2 regions of the Streptomyces sp. TAA486 genome follow, and region 2 is predicted to be linked to the other one. Evidence: riboswitches for the same ligand, from Rfam matches in the RefSeq annotation. Region 2 holds a riboswitch; the other holds the start of a gene.
What was found. Region 2 has a riboswitch for cobalamin ahead of metE (5-methyltetrahydropteroyltriglutamate--homocysteine S-methyltransferase). Riboswitches for the same ligand answer to the same signal wherever they lie in the genome.
Positions count from the first base shown of each region.

Region 1 (7,151 bases), on a different contig from region 2:
CCGGAGCGGGGCTCCCCGACTTCGCCGTACGACCGCCGCCCGGTGCCGTTGGTGCCGGGCGGCGGTTTTGCTGTGTGGCGGGTTCGTGGCACCGCCGGTTCGCAGCGCGTTCGCCGGGGTGATCGTCATTCAATGGCCTTGTCCATTGGCATTTCCGGGCAGTTGTTGACGCGTTCCCTTTGTCACGACAAGCTCTGTGGTCACTCCCCACATCCATGGAGGCACCATGCCCCGACGTACGGTCAGAGCCGTGCTGACACTTGTCATGGTCGCGGCAGCCGCTCTGGTGGGCACGTCCGCCGTCGCGACCGCGGGACCGGCGCGCGCCGCGGACGGCTGCTTCACCTGGAACCGCGATCTCGCCGAAGGCGCTTCCGGGGACGACGTCAAGCAACTGCAGGTCCGGGTGTCCGGCTATCCGGCGAGCGGTGAAGTCATCGCTGTCGACGGCGAGTTCGGCCCCGCCACGAAGGCCGCCGTGACCCGATTCCAGCAGGCATACGGGCTGAGCGCCAGCGGCAAGGCCGACGCGGCCACGTACAACAAGATCTACGAGCTGCAGGACGACGACTGTTCGCCCGTCCACTTCGCCTTCGGCGAGCTGAACAACTGCAACTCCGACTGGAGCGGCGGAGCCGTCAGCGCCGCGGAGGCCAAGTCCAACGCGCTGCGCACCATGTGGAAGCTGGAGGCCATGCGGCACGCGCTGGGTGACCAGCCGATCAGGGTCACCAGCGGATTCCGCTCCAAGGCATGCAACGACCAGGTGGGCGGCGCCCCTTCGAGCCGCCACCTCTACGGTGACGCGGCCGACCTCGGCGCCGGAGCCCACTCGCTGTGCACGATGGCCAAGGAGGCGCGCAACCGCGGCTTCCACGGAATCCTCGGGCCGGGCTACCCGGGGCACGACGACCACACTCACGTGGACCACCGCTCCAGCAAGTACTGGGACGCCCCCAACTGCGGGGTCACCTCCTGACGTGCGCGAACCCCACGTCCACGGATCTCACTCGCACGACTCGCTCACCCGACGCCAGCCCTGATCCATTCCAGGAAGGAAACCAACCCCCCATGAACAGAAAGATCGCCCTGCGGGCAGCCGTCGGCGCTTCGGCGATGGCACTCGCGATCTTCTCCACCGCGTACGTGGCGGAGGCAACGACCGCCGAGCCCAAGGACGCGAGCCCGCTCGCAAAGATGAGCCACTCCGCCGCGGCGAGCAAGCTCAACGGGGCCGGCATCGGCATCACGTCGAGCGGCGGCTGCTCGGACCGCAACCAGCCCAACTGCACCTCGCTGGAGCAGGTCAACTCGGCGACGATCGACGGGGCCATCACCCTCAAGAACGCCAGCAAGTGCGACCTGACCGTCACGGGCGGCACCGAGACCGGCCACGCGAGCGGCACGTACAGCCACTGGAACGGCTACAAGCTCGACTTCCACATGACGAGCTGCCTGACCAACTACGTCAAGAACACCTTCACCTCCATCGGTGGAAACAAGTGGCAGTCCGGCTCGGGGAACATCTACTTCGATGAGAGCAATCACTGGGACGTCACGTTCCACAACTGCGGAGGCTGCCTGAAGGGTGGCAAGGGCTGAGCGAACTGGCTCCGCTGGAACAGGAATTGCGAACGAGGGGGCCGCGCCGGAAGCGCGGCCCCCTCGCCCGTGCCCGCGACTGACTCGGAAGCCTTCGTCGGTCAGAAGTCGTCGTCGAAGGCGACCGACCCCTCGACGGCCACCTGGTAGGCCGAGGCCCGCCGCTCGAAGAAGTTGGTCAGCTCCTGCACGTTCTGCAGTTCCATGAAGGAGAACGGGTTGCTGGCCCCGTAGCGCGCCGGGAAGCCCAGCCGCACGAGCCGCTGGTCGGCGACGGCCCGCAGATACTGCTCCATCGACTCGGTGTTCATCCCCGGCAGGCCCTCACCGCACAGGTCGCGGGCGAACTGCAGCTCCGCCTCCACAGCCTCCTCCAGCATCTCCGTCACCTCCTTCTCCAGCTCCGCGTCGAAGAGTTCCGGCTCCTCCTCGCGCACTGTGTCCACGACGTCGAAGGCGAAGGACATGTGCATCGACTCGTCACGGAAGACCCAGTTGGTGCCGGTGGCCAGCCCGTGCAGCAGTCCACGGGAGCGGAACCAGTAGACGTAGGCGAACGCCCCGTAGAAGAAGAGCCCCTCGATGCAGGCCGCGAAACAGATCAGGTTCAGCAGGAAGCGCCGCCTGTCCGCACGGGTCTCCAGCCGATCGATCCGCTCCGTGCCCTCGCCCTCCTCGAGCGCCGCCATCCAGCGGAAGCAGAACTGCGCCTTCTCCCGGATGGACGGGATGTTCTCGACGGCAGCGAAGGCCTCCGCGCGCTCGTCGACGTCCGGCAGATATGTGTCCAGCAGCGTCAGATAGAACTGGACGTGCACGGCCTCCTCGAAGAGCTGACGCGAGAGATACAAGCGCGCCTCGGGGGAGTTGATGTGCTTGTAGAGGGAGAGCACGAGATTGTTCGCCACGATCGAGTCACCCGTGGCGAAGAACGCGACAAGGCGGCTGATCATGTGCTGCTCGCCGGGCGTGAGCTTGGCGAGGTCGGAGACGTCGGAGTGGAGGTCGACCTCCTCCACGGTCCAGGTGTTCTTGATGGCGTCGCGATAGCGGTCGTAGAAGCCGGGGTAGCGCATCGGGCGCAGCGTCAGCTCGAAGCCCGGATCGAGCAGATTCCCCGCGGGGCGGCTGTGGTTGTTCTCGGCGCTGGTCGTCAATGGCATGCCTCGCAGGACTCGGGGTTCTCCAGGGAGCAGGCGGCGGGGTCGTCCCCCGGCGTCGCATCCTGCTGATCGGGGACGGCAGGGGCTGCTGCCGGGGTCGTGCCGGTGCCGCCCGCAGCACGGGCGATCCGCGTCGCCGGGCGCGAACGCAGGTAGTAGGTGGTCTTGATGCCGCTCTTCCAGGCATAGGCGTACATCGAGCTGAGCTTGCCGATCGTCGGTGCCGCCATGAACAGGTTGAGCGACTGGCTCTGGTCGAGGTACGGGGTGCGGGCGGCCGCCATGTCGATCAGTGAGCGCTGCGGCAGTTCCCACGCGGTGCGGAAGAGCCGGCGGACGTCCTCGGGGATGCGCTGGATGTCCTGCACCGAGCCGCTGCTCTCGCGCAGTTGCTCCCGGGTGCGCTCGTCCCACAGCCCGAGCCGCTTCAACTCCGCGACCAGATAGGCATTCACCTGCAGGAACTCGCCGCTCAGCGTTTCCCGCTTGAAGAGGTTGGAGACCTGCGGCTCGATGCACTCGTACACGCCGGCGATGGCGGCGATGGTCGCGGTCGGTGCCACGGCGAGGAGCAGGGCGTTGCGCATACCGGTCCGGGAGATGCGGGCGCGCAGGGCCGACCAGCGCTCCGGCCAGGCCTGTTCGGCCTGCGGATAGTGGTCGGGGTGCAGCACTCCGCGCGCCGTACGGGTCTCCTGCCAGGCCGGCAGCGGGCCGTACCGCTCGGCAAGGTCGGCACTGGTGTCGTACGCGGCGAGCATGATCCGTTCGGAGATCCGCGTGGACAGCTCGCGCGCCGCCTCGGAGTCGAAGGGAAGCCGCATGCGGAAGAGGACGTCCTGGAGACCCATCAGGCCGAGCCCGACCGGCCGCCAGCGGGAGTTGGAGCGCTCGGCCTGCTCCGTCGGGTAGAAGTTGATGTCCACGACACGGTCGAGGAACGTCACGGCGGTGCGGACGGTGGAGTCCAGCCGCTCCCAGTCCATCTCGCCCGACTCGCTCACGTGGGCCGCGAGGTTGACGGATCCCAGGTTGCAGACGGCCGTCTCGCCGTCGTCGGTGACTTCCAGGATCTCTGTGCACAGGTTCGAGGAGTGCACGATGCGGCCCGGCCGGGCGGTCTGGTTGGCGGTGCGGTTGGAGGTGTCCTTGAACGTCATCCAGCCGTTCCCCGTCTGCGCGAGGGTGCGCATCATGCGCGCGTACAGCTGACGGGCGGGCACCTGCCGCACGGCGAGGCCTTCGGCCTCGGCCTCGCGGTAGGCGGCGTCGAACTCCTCGCCCCACAGGTCGGTGAGCCGCGGAACGTCGGCGGGCGAGAACAGCGACCAGCCGGCGTCGGCCTCCACACGGCGCATGAACTCGTCCGGGACCCAGTGCGCGAGGTTGAGGTTGTGCGTGCGCCGGGCTTCCTCGCCGGTGTTGTCACGGAGCTCCAGGAACTCCTCGATGTCCGCGTGCCACGTCTCCAGATAGACGCACGCGGCTCCCTTGCGCCTGCCGCCCTGGTTCACGGCGGCGACGGACGAGTCCAGCGTGCGCAGGAACGGCACGATGCCGCCGGAGTGCCCGTTGGTGCCGCGGATCAGCGAACCGCGGGCACGGATACGGGAGTAGGACATACCGATGCCGCCCGCGTGCTTCGAGAGCCGCGCCACCTGCTGGTAGCGCTCGTAGATCGAGTCCAGCTCGTCCTTCGGCGAGTCCAGCAGGTAGCAGGACGACATCTGCGCATGCCGCGTACCGGAGTTGAAGAGCGTGGGGGAGGAGGGAAGATACGCGAGCGAACTCGTCAGGGCGTAGAGCTGCGCCACCTCCTCGGCCGACTGTGCCGACTCGTCCGCGGCCAGCCCGCAGGCGACGCGGAGAAGGAAGTGCTGCGGTGTCTCGATCACCTGCCGGCTCGGGGGATGGCGCAGCAGATAGCGCGAGTACACCGTGCGGAGACCGAAGTAGCCGAAGCGGTCGTCCGCCCCGCCGGCGACCGCGTCCTCGACCAACGCGTCCAGGCGCTCCGCGTGCGACCGCACGAACTCGGCCGTGCGGTCGGCGATGAGGCCCTCGCGGTGCCCCGTCGTGACGGAGGACGAGAAGGACTCCGCGCCCTGGCCACGGGCCTCGTCGCGGATCGCGAGCGTGAGCAGCCGCGCCGCGAGCTGCGAGTACGCGGGCTCCTCGCCGATGAGCCCGGCGGCCTCCTCTGCGGCGAGCGCCCGCAACTCGGCTTCGCCGGCGCCCTGTCGGCGGCCGCGCAGCACCGCCGTGGCGATCCGCTCGGCCCCGGTGCCCGGCAGGTCGGCGGTCAGCTCGGTCAGGGTGCGCAGCAGCGCGGCGTCGTCGGCCGGTGGCGGCGCCGACGCGGCCGTGGGGGCACGCGCGGCTCCCGCCGTGGCTTCTGGTGCGGGTGCGGGTGCGATGGTCACGGGATGTGCTCTCCCTCGCTCGGATCAGCTACCGGATCACCGGGGGAGCGCACAGGCGGGCGCAGAAAGGGCATGCCGCGTCGGCAACGCGGCGGTCCTCGCGGCGTCCACCGGCCCAACCCTCGGGACCCGGACGTCAGTCGACACGGCCGGCAGGCACTCGGACTCGCGACGACGGCTCATCGCAACTCATGCCGGAAGGGATCCGGGCAGAGCGGAGCAGCACATCGCACACCGTTGCGGGACAGTTCCGGATTCGCACCGGATTCCCCTGCGCGGCAGCGAGTACGAGCATACATCTAGTGGCGGGATGCGCCACTCACCCCCACATGTTGTGTCGGGGGAGTGGAAGATCACAGTTCCAGGGCGAAGGCGCGCAGAAACAGGCCCGGATACGGCTCCCAGTCCCTCTCCGGTGTGCGGACGAACCCCAGTCGTCCGTACAGCCGGTGCGCCGCCGACATCTCCTCGGTGCTGCACAGCACGAGCCGTATCAATTCCCGTTCGCGCGCCCGGTCCACACACGCCCGCACCAGGGCCTCGCCCGCCCCGCGCCCGCGCCCCTCGGGCTTCACGGCCAGCATCCTGAACTCGCCCTCGCCGGGGCCTGCCAGGTCCGCGTACTCCCCGCCGTCCCCGACGAAGGCGACCGCGCCGAGCATCGAGCCCGTGGCGGTGTCGACGGCGACGAGCAGCTCCGTATGCTGCGCGCGGCGCCGCGCCGCACGCAGCACGGCCAGATACGGGTCGTCCGCGCCGAACGTCAGCAGGCCGTCCCCGAGGTACGCACGCGCGGTCAGCTCGCCCACGTCCTCCAGCTCGTCGTCCCGCGCCGGTCTGATGGTGATGTCCATGGAACGAGCATGCCGCGCCCCACTGACAATCGAGCTGTCAGTGGGGCGCGGGCGGTATCCGTTGTGGTGGGGGTGCGATCAGCCTGCGGCGGTCGGCGCCGGCAGCTCCTCCTTGACGCCCGGGTCGCCGGCGTCCGCCGTGTAGTCCGACGGGCGCGTCTCGTCGATGCCGTCAGGCGCCTTCACGGCCCGCAGCACGAAGGTGAGCGCAACGGCGACGACCACGTTGAGCACGAAGGCGGTGAGGCCGATGTAGCCCATCTCCCCGATGCCCGGGATGATGTCGTTGGGCCCGCCGAAGTGCTTCTGCGACGGCAGCGTCGGCGACGGGACGCCGTACGCCGTCAGCGTGCCGTAGAGCATGCCCACGGCCCAGCCGGCCAGGAGCGCCCACCGGTGGAACCAGCGGGTGAAGAGGCCGCCGACGAGTGCAGGGAACGTCTGGAGGATCCAGATGCCGCCCAGCAGCTGGAAGTTGATCGCCACCGTCTTGTCCATGCCGAGCACGAAGATCAGGGCGCCGACCTTCACCAGCAGCGAGGTGACCTTGGAGACCTTGGTCTCCTCCGCGGGTGTGGCGTTCGGCCGGAGGAAATCCTTGTAGATGTTCCTGGTGAACAGGTTCGCGGCCGCGATGGACATGATGGCGGCCGGTACGAGCGCGCCGATCCCGATCGCGGCGAAGGCGACGCCCGCGAACCAGGACGGGAACATGTTCTCGAAGAGCTGCGGGATCGCCAGCTGCCCGTTCTTGACCTTGATTCCCGCCGCGATCGCCATGAAGCCCAGCAGTGCGAGCAGGCCCAGCATCAGCGAGTACAGGGGCAGGATCGTGGTGTTCCGGCGGATCACGTTGCGGCTGCGGCTGGAGAGCGTCGCGGTGACCGAGTGCGGATACATGAAGAGTGCGAGCGCGGAGCCCAACGCCAGCGTCGCGAACGCCCACTGGTTGGCCGAGCTCGGAGTCAGTTCGCCCTTCGGCTTCCCGGTGGTCGGGTTCGTCTGCGACAGGGCGTCGCCGGCCTTGGCGAAGATGTCGTCGAAGCCGCCGAGCTTGATGGGGATGTAGATGATCGCCACCGCGATGACGATGTAGATCAGCGTGTCCT
Region 1 covers NZ_AUEV01000001.1:514,448-521,598, forward strand. Annotated here, with positions in the region: gene I004_RS0102390 (D-Ala-D-Ala carboxypeptidase family metallohydrolase) at 227-979, shown strand; gene I004_RS0102395 (hypothetical protein) at 1,072-1,602, shown strand; gene I004_RS0102400 (ribonucleotide-diphosphate reductase subunit beta) at 1,704-2,765, opposite strand; gene I004_RS0102405 (ribonucleoside-diphosphate reductase subunit alpha) at 2,756-5,188, opposite strand; cobalamin riboswitch at 5,368-5,496, opposite strand; gene I004_RS0102410 (GNAT family N-acetyltransferase) at 5,542-6,042, opposite strand; gene mctP (monocarboxylate uptake permease MctP) at 6,121-7,151, opposite strand, start outside.
Region 1: it holds a riboswitch for cobalamin, as region 2 does, so the genes downstream of both, I004_RS0102405 (ribonucleoside-diphosphate reductase subunit alpha) here and metE (5-methyltetrahydropteroyltriglutamate--homocysteine S-methyltransferase) in region 2, are expected to answer to the same signal.

Region 2 (7,151 bases):
CGCCACGTACAGCGGCGACGCCAACTTCACGGGTTCCGTGGGGATGGGCAGTCACGCGGTCGATCCGGCGGCGACGACGACGGCGTTGGCCGACACGCCGGATCCGTCGGTGGTGGGGCAGTCGGTGACGTTCACCGCGACGGTCTCGCCCGATGCCCCGGGTGCGGGTACGCCGACCGGAACGGTGGTGTTCGACTTCGGTGACGGCAACACGTCGGCTCCGGTGCCGTTGGTCAGCGGCGTGGCGACCACGAGTCACGCCTACACCACCACGACCGGCTCGCCGTTCGCGCTCACGGCCTCATACAGCGGTGACAGTAACTTCAACGCGTCTGTGGGGTTGGGCAGCCATGCGGTGAACCAGGCAGCGACGACGACGGCGTTGACCGATCTGCCGGACCCGTCGCTGGTGGGCCAGTCGGTGACGTTCACCGCTACCGTCTCGCCGGTTGCTCCGGGTGCGGGCGTTCCGACGGGGACGGTGGTGTTCGACTTCGGTGACGGCAACACGTCGGCTCCGGTGCCGTTGGTCAGTGGTGTGGCCACGACCAGCTACCCGTACCCGACAACGGTCGGCTCCCCGTTCACGATCAGCGCCACCTACAGCGGTGACGCCAGCTTCACGACCTCGAGCACGCCTCCGGGCCTGACTCACACGGTCAATGTGGCGGCGACGACGACCAGTGTCTTCGACGATCTGCCGGATCCGTCGTTGGTGGGTCAGCCGGTGGCCTTCACTGTCCATGTCCTGCCTGTCGCCCCGGGTGGGGGGACGCCCACGGGAACTGTCACTCTCGACTTCGGTGACGGCAACACATCGGCGCCGCTGCCGCTGGTCGGCGGTGTGGCCACGACCAGCTACGCCTACCCCAGCGCGTCCGGCTCCCCGTTCACGGTGACCGCTTCCTACAGCGGTGACGTCAACTACACCGCCTCCTCCGGCGCCGGCGGTCACACGGTCAATCCGGCGGCGACCACCACTGCTCTGACTGATCTTCCGGATCCGTCGGTGACGGGTGAGTCGGTGCTCTTCACCGCGACCGTCTCGGCGGTTGCTCCGGGTGGTGGTACGCCGACCGGGACGGTGGTGTTCGACTTCGGTGACGGCAGTCCCACGGTTCCTGTGGGGCTGACCGGCGGCGTGGCGACGACCAGCTACGCCTACCCCACCACGGTCGGCTCCCCGTTCACGATCAGCGCTGCTTACACCAGCGATGACGGGGACTACCTCGGCTCGTCCGACAACGGCACCCACACGGTGAACTGACAGGAGGAAGGCGTGAGATGGCGGGCTGCCGCTTCACCGGTGAGCAGCCCGCCCTCTCCGGAGCCGACAGCGGCAACGGAGAGTGGACGATCTGATTCAGCCGGATGGCCGGGCAACCGCCCTCCATCCCCGATACGGCGAGGCTCCTGGCGCCGCGCCGGTGGTGAACCGACCACCGGCGCAACGCCCGAGGAGCCTCGCTCTACTTGTGCGCTGTGCCCCGCGCCGCGTCCCTCAGGGGGACGCAGGTCCCCGCACGCGGCAGTGGCGGGGTGTCAGAGCGCCGACGGGATACCGTGTCGCGGCGTCCCGGAGCCGCTCGTGCACTCCGTCGTCCCGCGTCGGGGGAGTCCCGGGGACGAGGGTAGGGGCGGCGGGCCCGGCGGCGTAAGGGTGCGTCAGACGCTGGTCACAGGGCACTTCGCCGGGCCGCCGCTGGGTTCTGCGGGGCGATGTCGAACTGCAGCGAACGGATGCGGTTGTCGAAGCTGGAGGGCACAAGGTCCGGCAGGCCCACGGCTCGCATCGCGACGGAGTCGGTGAGCAACTGCCTGAAGAGCGCCTTGAGTTCCTGGCGGGCGAGGTGCGCGCCGAGGCAGTAGTGCGGGCCGCCTCCGCCGTAGCCGAGGTGGGGGTTGGGGTCGCGGGTGATGTCGAAGGTGCCGGGGTCGGTGAAGACCGCCTCGTCGCGGTTGGCGGAGGCGTAGTACATCGCCACCGTCTCGCCCTTGCGCAGCGTACGGCCGCCCATGACGTGGTCGGTGCGCAGCGTGCGGCGGAACTGGATGATCGGGGTCGAGCACCGCACGATCTCGTCCACGGCGGTGTCCGCGTACTTCTCGAAGTCGCTCTTCCACAGCTCCCGCTGCTCGGGGTTGGCACTGAGCAGGGCCAGGCCGTGCGAGATCGCGTTGCGGGTCGTCTCCACCCCCGCGACCATCAACAGCGTGAAGAACGCGCCGAGTTGGCGGTTGCCCAGGCATTGCCCGTCGACATCGGCGGTGACCAGCGCGGAGATGAGATCGTCGGTCGGGTGGCGCCGGCGCTTCCTGGCGAGCATCGCGATCATGACGTGCATACGGGCCAGCGCCCGCAGCCCCTTGCCGGGGATGCGGAACTTCGCGCCCGCTCCGCGCCGTACGCCGATGTTCTCCGAGGCGTCGTTGAGCTGGGCGAGGATGCGGGGGCGGTGCCGCTGCGGGATGCCCATCATGTTGCACACCACCTCGCACGGCACCAGCGAGGCCACGGCGGTCACGAACTCGCGGGAGGGCTGGCGCACCGCGTTCCCGACGACGGCCGCGACGACCTGCTCGATGTCCTTCTCGGTGCCCGCCAGCAGCCTGGGGCTGAACGCCCGCGAAATGATCTTCCGCAGCTTGGCGTGGTCGCTGCCGTCGACGTTGACCATGGACTCCCCGAAGAGAGCCTTCACCCAGGGCGCGGGATGCGGCGTGGTGACCCCGGGGGCGCTCCCGAACACGGCGGCGTTGCGGCTCGCTTCCTGCACGTGCTCATGCCTGACGAGAGCGTAGAAACCCGGCTGCTGCCGCTTGCGCAGGGAGTGCTGCGGCTGTGCGAAGTACGTGGGCGCCTCCCGCTCGCGCAGCACGGCGAACACCTGGTGCCGCTGGTCGTGCGGCAGCTGCCAGAACCGGGGGTCAGCGGGGTTCGTCTCCGGCGGCAGGCCCGCCGCCTCGAAGGCTCCGGCCGCCTCCGAGGCTTCGACTCCCGCTGCCGCTGCCGCGGGGGAGGGGGCTTGCGGTGCGGCCGCGGCTTCGGGTCCTGCCGAGGATGCGGACGCGGTGTGGGGTGGCATGGTCATCTTCTCCAGTCGTCGTGGAACGGATCGCCCCGCCCGGCCTGCGCACCGGCGGGGCGGTGAGTCTCCGGCAGCAGCTTGGAACCGGCGGGCCGCTCCACGGCGTGCGCCACACCGCCGCGACCCGGACGGCCCTGTGAGGGAGGGCCACGAAGGCACCGGGACGTTCCTGTCGCCGGGATCCTGGGCGGCTCTCCCCGTCGGAGCCGGTCCCATGCCTGTGGGGGGTGAGGCCGCGCCGGTCCGGTGAGGGCCACGGCAGACCCGCGCTTCGCCTCCGTAAACCGCCGTGCCGCATGAAGAAGCCCTCACTCCTGCCCTTTGTCGCGGCGGCTCGCGGGCCCGTACGCTGGAGACGCAGTCGGTTCGGCCTGTCCGCCAGACAGGCGCGTCGCAAGAGGGAATCCGGTGAGACTCCGGAACTGCCCCGCAGCGGTGAGTGGGAACGAAAGCCGTCATACGCACTGGGTCCGAGCGGACCCGGGAAGCGACGGCCGGTAGGAGCCGGTCCGTGGATCACGGACACGGCGGGCCCGCGAGTCCGAAGACCTGCCACTGCCCGCCGGCCACCCCCTGGCCGCAAGGCCCAGGGGGAGACGCGTCGGCGGATTGATCTCGGTGACCTCGAGGGCGGGTCGGCGGTACAGGTGAGCAGCACACGGTGCGTGTGCGCGCCGCCGCGTCGCCTCTCCTCCTCGCCCCGTACCTCTCGGGTCACCGGCCAGACTCGCGAAGGAGAGTTGAGTGACACCGAAGTCCGCAGCCGCGGCGTCGCAGCCGGCCACGAGGCCCCGCGCCACCGTCCACGGATACCCACGGCAGGGCAGCGGCCGTGAGCTGAAGAAGGCCGTCGAGGGGTACTGGAAGGGCCGCGTCACCGCCGACGCCCTGCGGGAAACCGCCGCCGGGCTGCGCCGGGACAACTGGCAGCAGCTCAGGAATGCCGGCGTGCGCGAAGTGCCCACCGGAGACTTCTCCCTCTACGACCATGTGCTGGACACCACCGTCATGGTCGGTGCCGTTCCCGAACGCCACCGTGCCGCCGTGGAGGCGGACGCGCTCGACGGCTACTTCGCCATGGCGCGCGGTACGCAGGACGTCGCGCCGCTGGAGATGACGAAGTGGTTCGACACCAACTACCACTACCTCGTACCGGAGTTGGGGCCCGACACCGTCTTCGCGGCGAACTCCGTGAAGCAGACCGGTGAGCTGTCCGAAGCGGTCGCACAGGGCCACGACGCCCGGCCCGTCATCGTCGGGCCGGTCACGTACCTGCTGCTCGCCAAGCCCGCGCCCGGCGTCGCCCCCGACTTCGATCCGCTGACGCTGCTGGACCGGCTCCTCCCCGTCTACGCGGAGGTGCTCGCCGACCTCCGTGCGGCCGGGGCCGGCTGGGTGCAGCTCGACGAGCCGGCGCTGGCGGCGGACCGCACGTCCGCCGAACTGAACGCCGCCGCACGCGCGTACCGGGAACTGGGCGGGCTCACCGACCGGCCCGAACTGCTGGTGGCTTCCTACTTCGACCGTCTCGGCGACGCGCTGCCCGTACTCGCCAAGGCGCCCGTCGAGGGGCTGGCCATGGACTTCACCGGCCCTGCCGCCGCGAACCTGGAGGACCTGGCACGCGCGGGAGGACTGCCCGGCAAGCGGCTCGTCGCGGGAGTCGTGGACGGACGGAACGTGTGGATCAACGACCTGAAGAAGTCGCTGTCCACGCTGGCTTCGCTGCTCGGCTTCGCCGACCGTGTCGACGTCGCCCCGTCCTGCTCGCTGCTGCACGTACCGCTCGACGCGGCCCTCGAGCGCGACGTGGATCCGCAGGTCGCGCGCTGGCTCGCCTTCGCCAGGCAGAAGGCCGAGGAGGTCGTCGCCCTGGCGACGGGACTCGGCGAGGGCACCGACGTCATCGCGGGACTGCTGCACGCCAACTCCTCTGCGCTCGCGGCCCGTTCCTCCGCCGCGCTCACCCGCGACCCGGCCGTGCGGGCACGCACCGAAGCCGTCACCGACGCCGACGGGCGCCGCACCGCGCCCTACCGCGAGCGGGCCGCGGCGCAGCGCGCGCGGCTGAAGCTGCCTCTGCTGCCGACCACCACCATCGGCTCGTTCCCACAGACCGGCGAACTGCGTGCGGCGCGCGCGGACTTGAGGGCCGGACGGCTCGACGCGGAGGGCTACGACAAGCGGATCGCCGCCGAGATCAGGGACGTGCTCGCCTTCCAGGAAGAGGCCGGACTGGACGTGCTCGTGCACGGCGAGCCCGAACGCAACGACATGGTCCAGTACTTCGCGGAGCGGCTGGACGGCTACGTCGCGACGCAGCACGGCTGGGTGCAGTCCTACGGCACCCGCTACGTCCGGCCTCCGATCCTCGCGGGCGACGTGTCCCGTCCCGAGCCGATGACGGTGGAGTGGACGCGCTACGCCCAGTCGCAGACCGGACGGCCCGTCAAGGGCATGCTGACCGGGCCCGTCACGATGCTCGCGTGGTCCTTCGTGCGGGATGACCAGCCGCAGGCAGAGACCGCACGCCAGGTGGCACTGGCGTTGCGGGACGAGGTCGCCGACCTGGAGTCCGCGGGGACCGCCGTCATCCAGGTCGACGAGCCCGCACTGCGGGAGACGCTTCCGCTGCGGGCGGAGAGCCGCCCGGAGTACCTGGCGTGGGCGACGGAGTCCTTCCGCCTGGCCACCGGTGCCGTGCGCGCGGACACGCAGATCCATACGCACATGTGCTACGCGGAGTTCGGCGACATCGTCTCGGCAATCGTCGATCTCGACGCCGACGTCATCAGTCTGGAGGCTGCCCGTTCCCACATGCAGGTCGCGGACGAACTCGCCACGGCCGGCTACCCGAACGAGGTCGGCCCCGGCGTGTACGACATCCACTCACCGCGGGTCCCCGACGCGGACGAGGTGGCGTCACTGCTGCGCAAGGGGCTCGGCGCGATCCCGGCGGAGAGGCTGTGGGTCAACCCGGACTGCGGCCTGAAGACCCGCGGCTGGCCCGAGGTGCGTGAGGCGCTGGAGCACATGGTCGAGGCGGCGCGGACCGTGCGGGCGGAGGCCGCGGGCCGCGGCTGAGCCTGCCGCCAGTGCCGAAGGGGCCGGGACTCGCGCCCGGCCCCTTCGCCCTTCGGCGCGGCACGGGTGCCGTCGAAACCGGCCCGGAGCCGAGCGGCACCGCACCGTGAAAAGCCGCTGCCGGGCACCCGATGCGGGTGCCCGGCAGCGGCTCACGGCCCGTCATGTACCGGGCGTTGTTCGCTTCAGTTGGCGGCGGGTGCCGCCGCGGCCGACGCCGTCTCCTTCTCACTGCGTGCGGCGGTCCCCAGGGCACGCTCGGCGAGATGACCGAACGTCAGCCCGAAGGCAGCCCACAGCGCGAGCTGTACGGCGAGCGTCGAGATCCGGAAGCGCCACAGCAGCAGCGCGGGGAAGTGCTCGGGGAGCTCGCTGAGGGACGGCAGGAACGCGTAGGCGAGGCCGATGACGAAGACGAAGCCGAGCACGGCCGTCACCGTCGCGTTCCAGTTGCCCAGACGGGGCGCCAGGCGCTTGCCGAGGATCGTGGCCCCGATGGCGAGCAGCAGGCTCAGCAGCACCATCAGGAAGTACAGAGCCGTTCGCTTGTCGAGGCTCGCCGGGTCACCCACGGACGGCGGGTTGGCCGGGTACTTCAGGAACGGCACCAGGTACACGCACAGGAACGCGGCACCCGACAGCATCAGGGCCGTCGCACGGGGACCGAAGCGGCCCACGCGTCCCAGCGCGAAGCTGAAGGCCAGCGAGGCGATGCCGCCGATGGCGACGCCGTAGACGAGGACGGCCGTGGCGAGGCCCGCGGTGGACTGCATGCCGCGGCTGACGATCTCCTCGCCCCCGTGTTCGTGCGAGTGCGCCTCCTCGAAGGCGATCGCGGCATCCACGTGCGGTTCGCCCAGGAACGAGGCCGTCACCAGGGCGAACAGGCCGGCCACGAGACCGGCCAGCATGCCCCGCACAAGGAGGGTCCTCACAGTGGCGGAGTTCATCGTGCTCCCCCGCTCAGTGGCAGGGGAA
Region 2 covers NZ_AUEV01000007.1:432,417-439,567, reverse strand. Annotated here, with positions in the region: gene I004_RS37530 (beta strand repeat-containing protein) at 1-1,267, shown strand, start outside; gene I004_RS0112755 (cytochrome P450) at 1,677-3,086, opposite strand; cobalamin riboswitch at 3,434-3,660, shown strand; gene metE (5-methyltetrahydropteroyltriglutamate--homocysteine S-methyltransferase) at 3,834-6,173, shown strand; gene I004_RS33650 (CbtA family protein) at 6,359-7,123, opposite strand; gene I004_RS0112740 (CbtB domain-containing protein) at 7,137-7,151, opposite strand, start outside.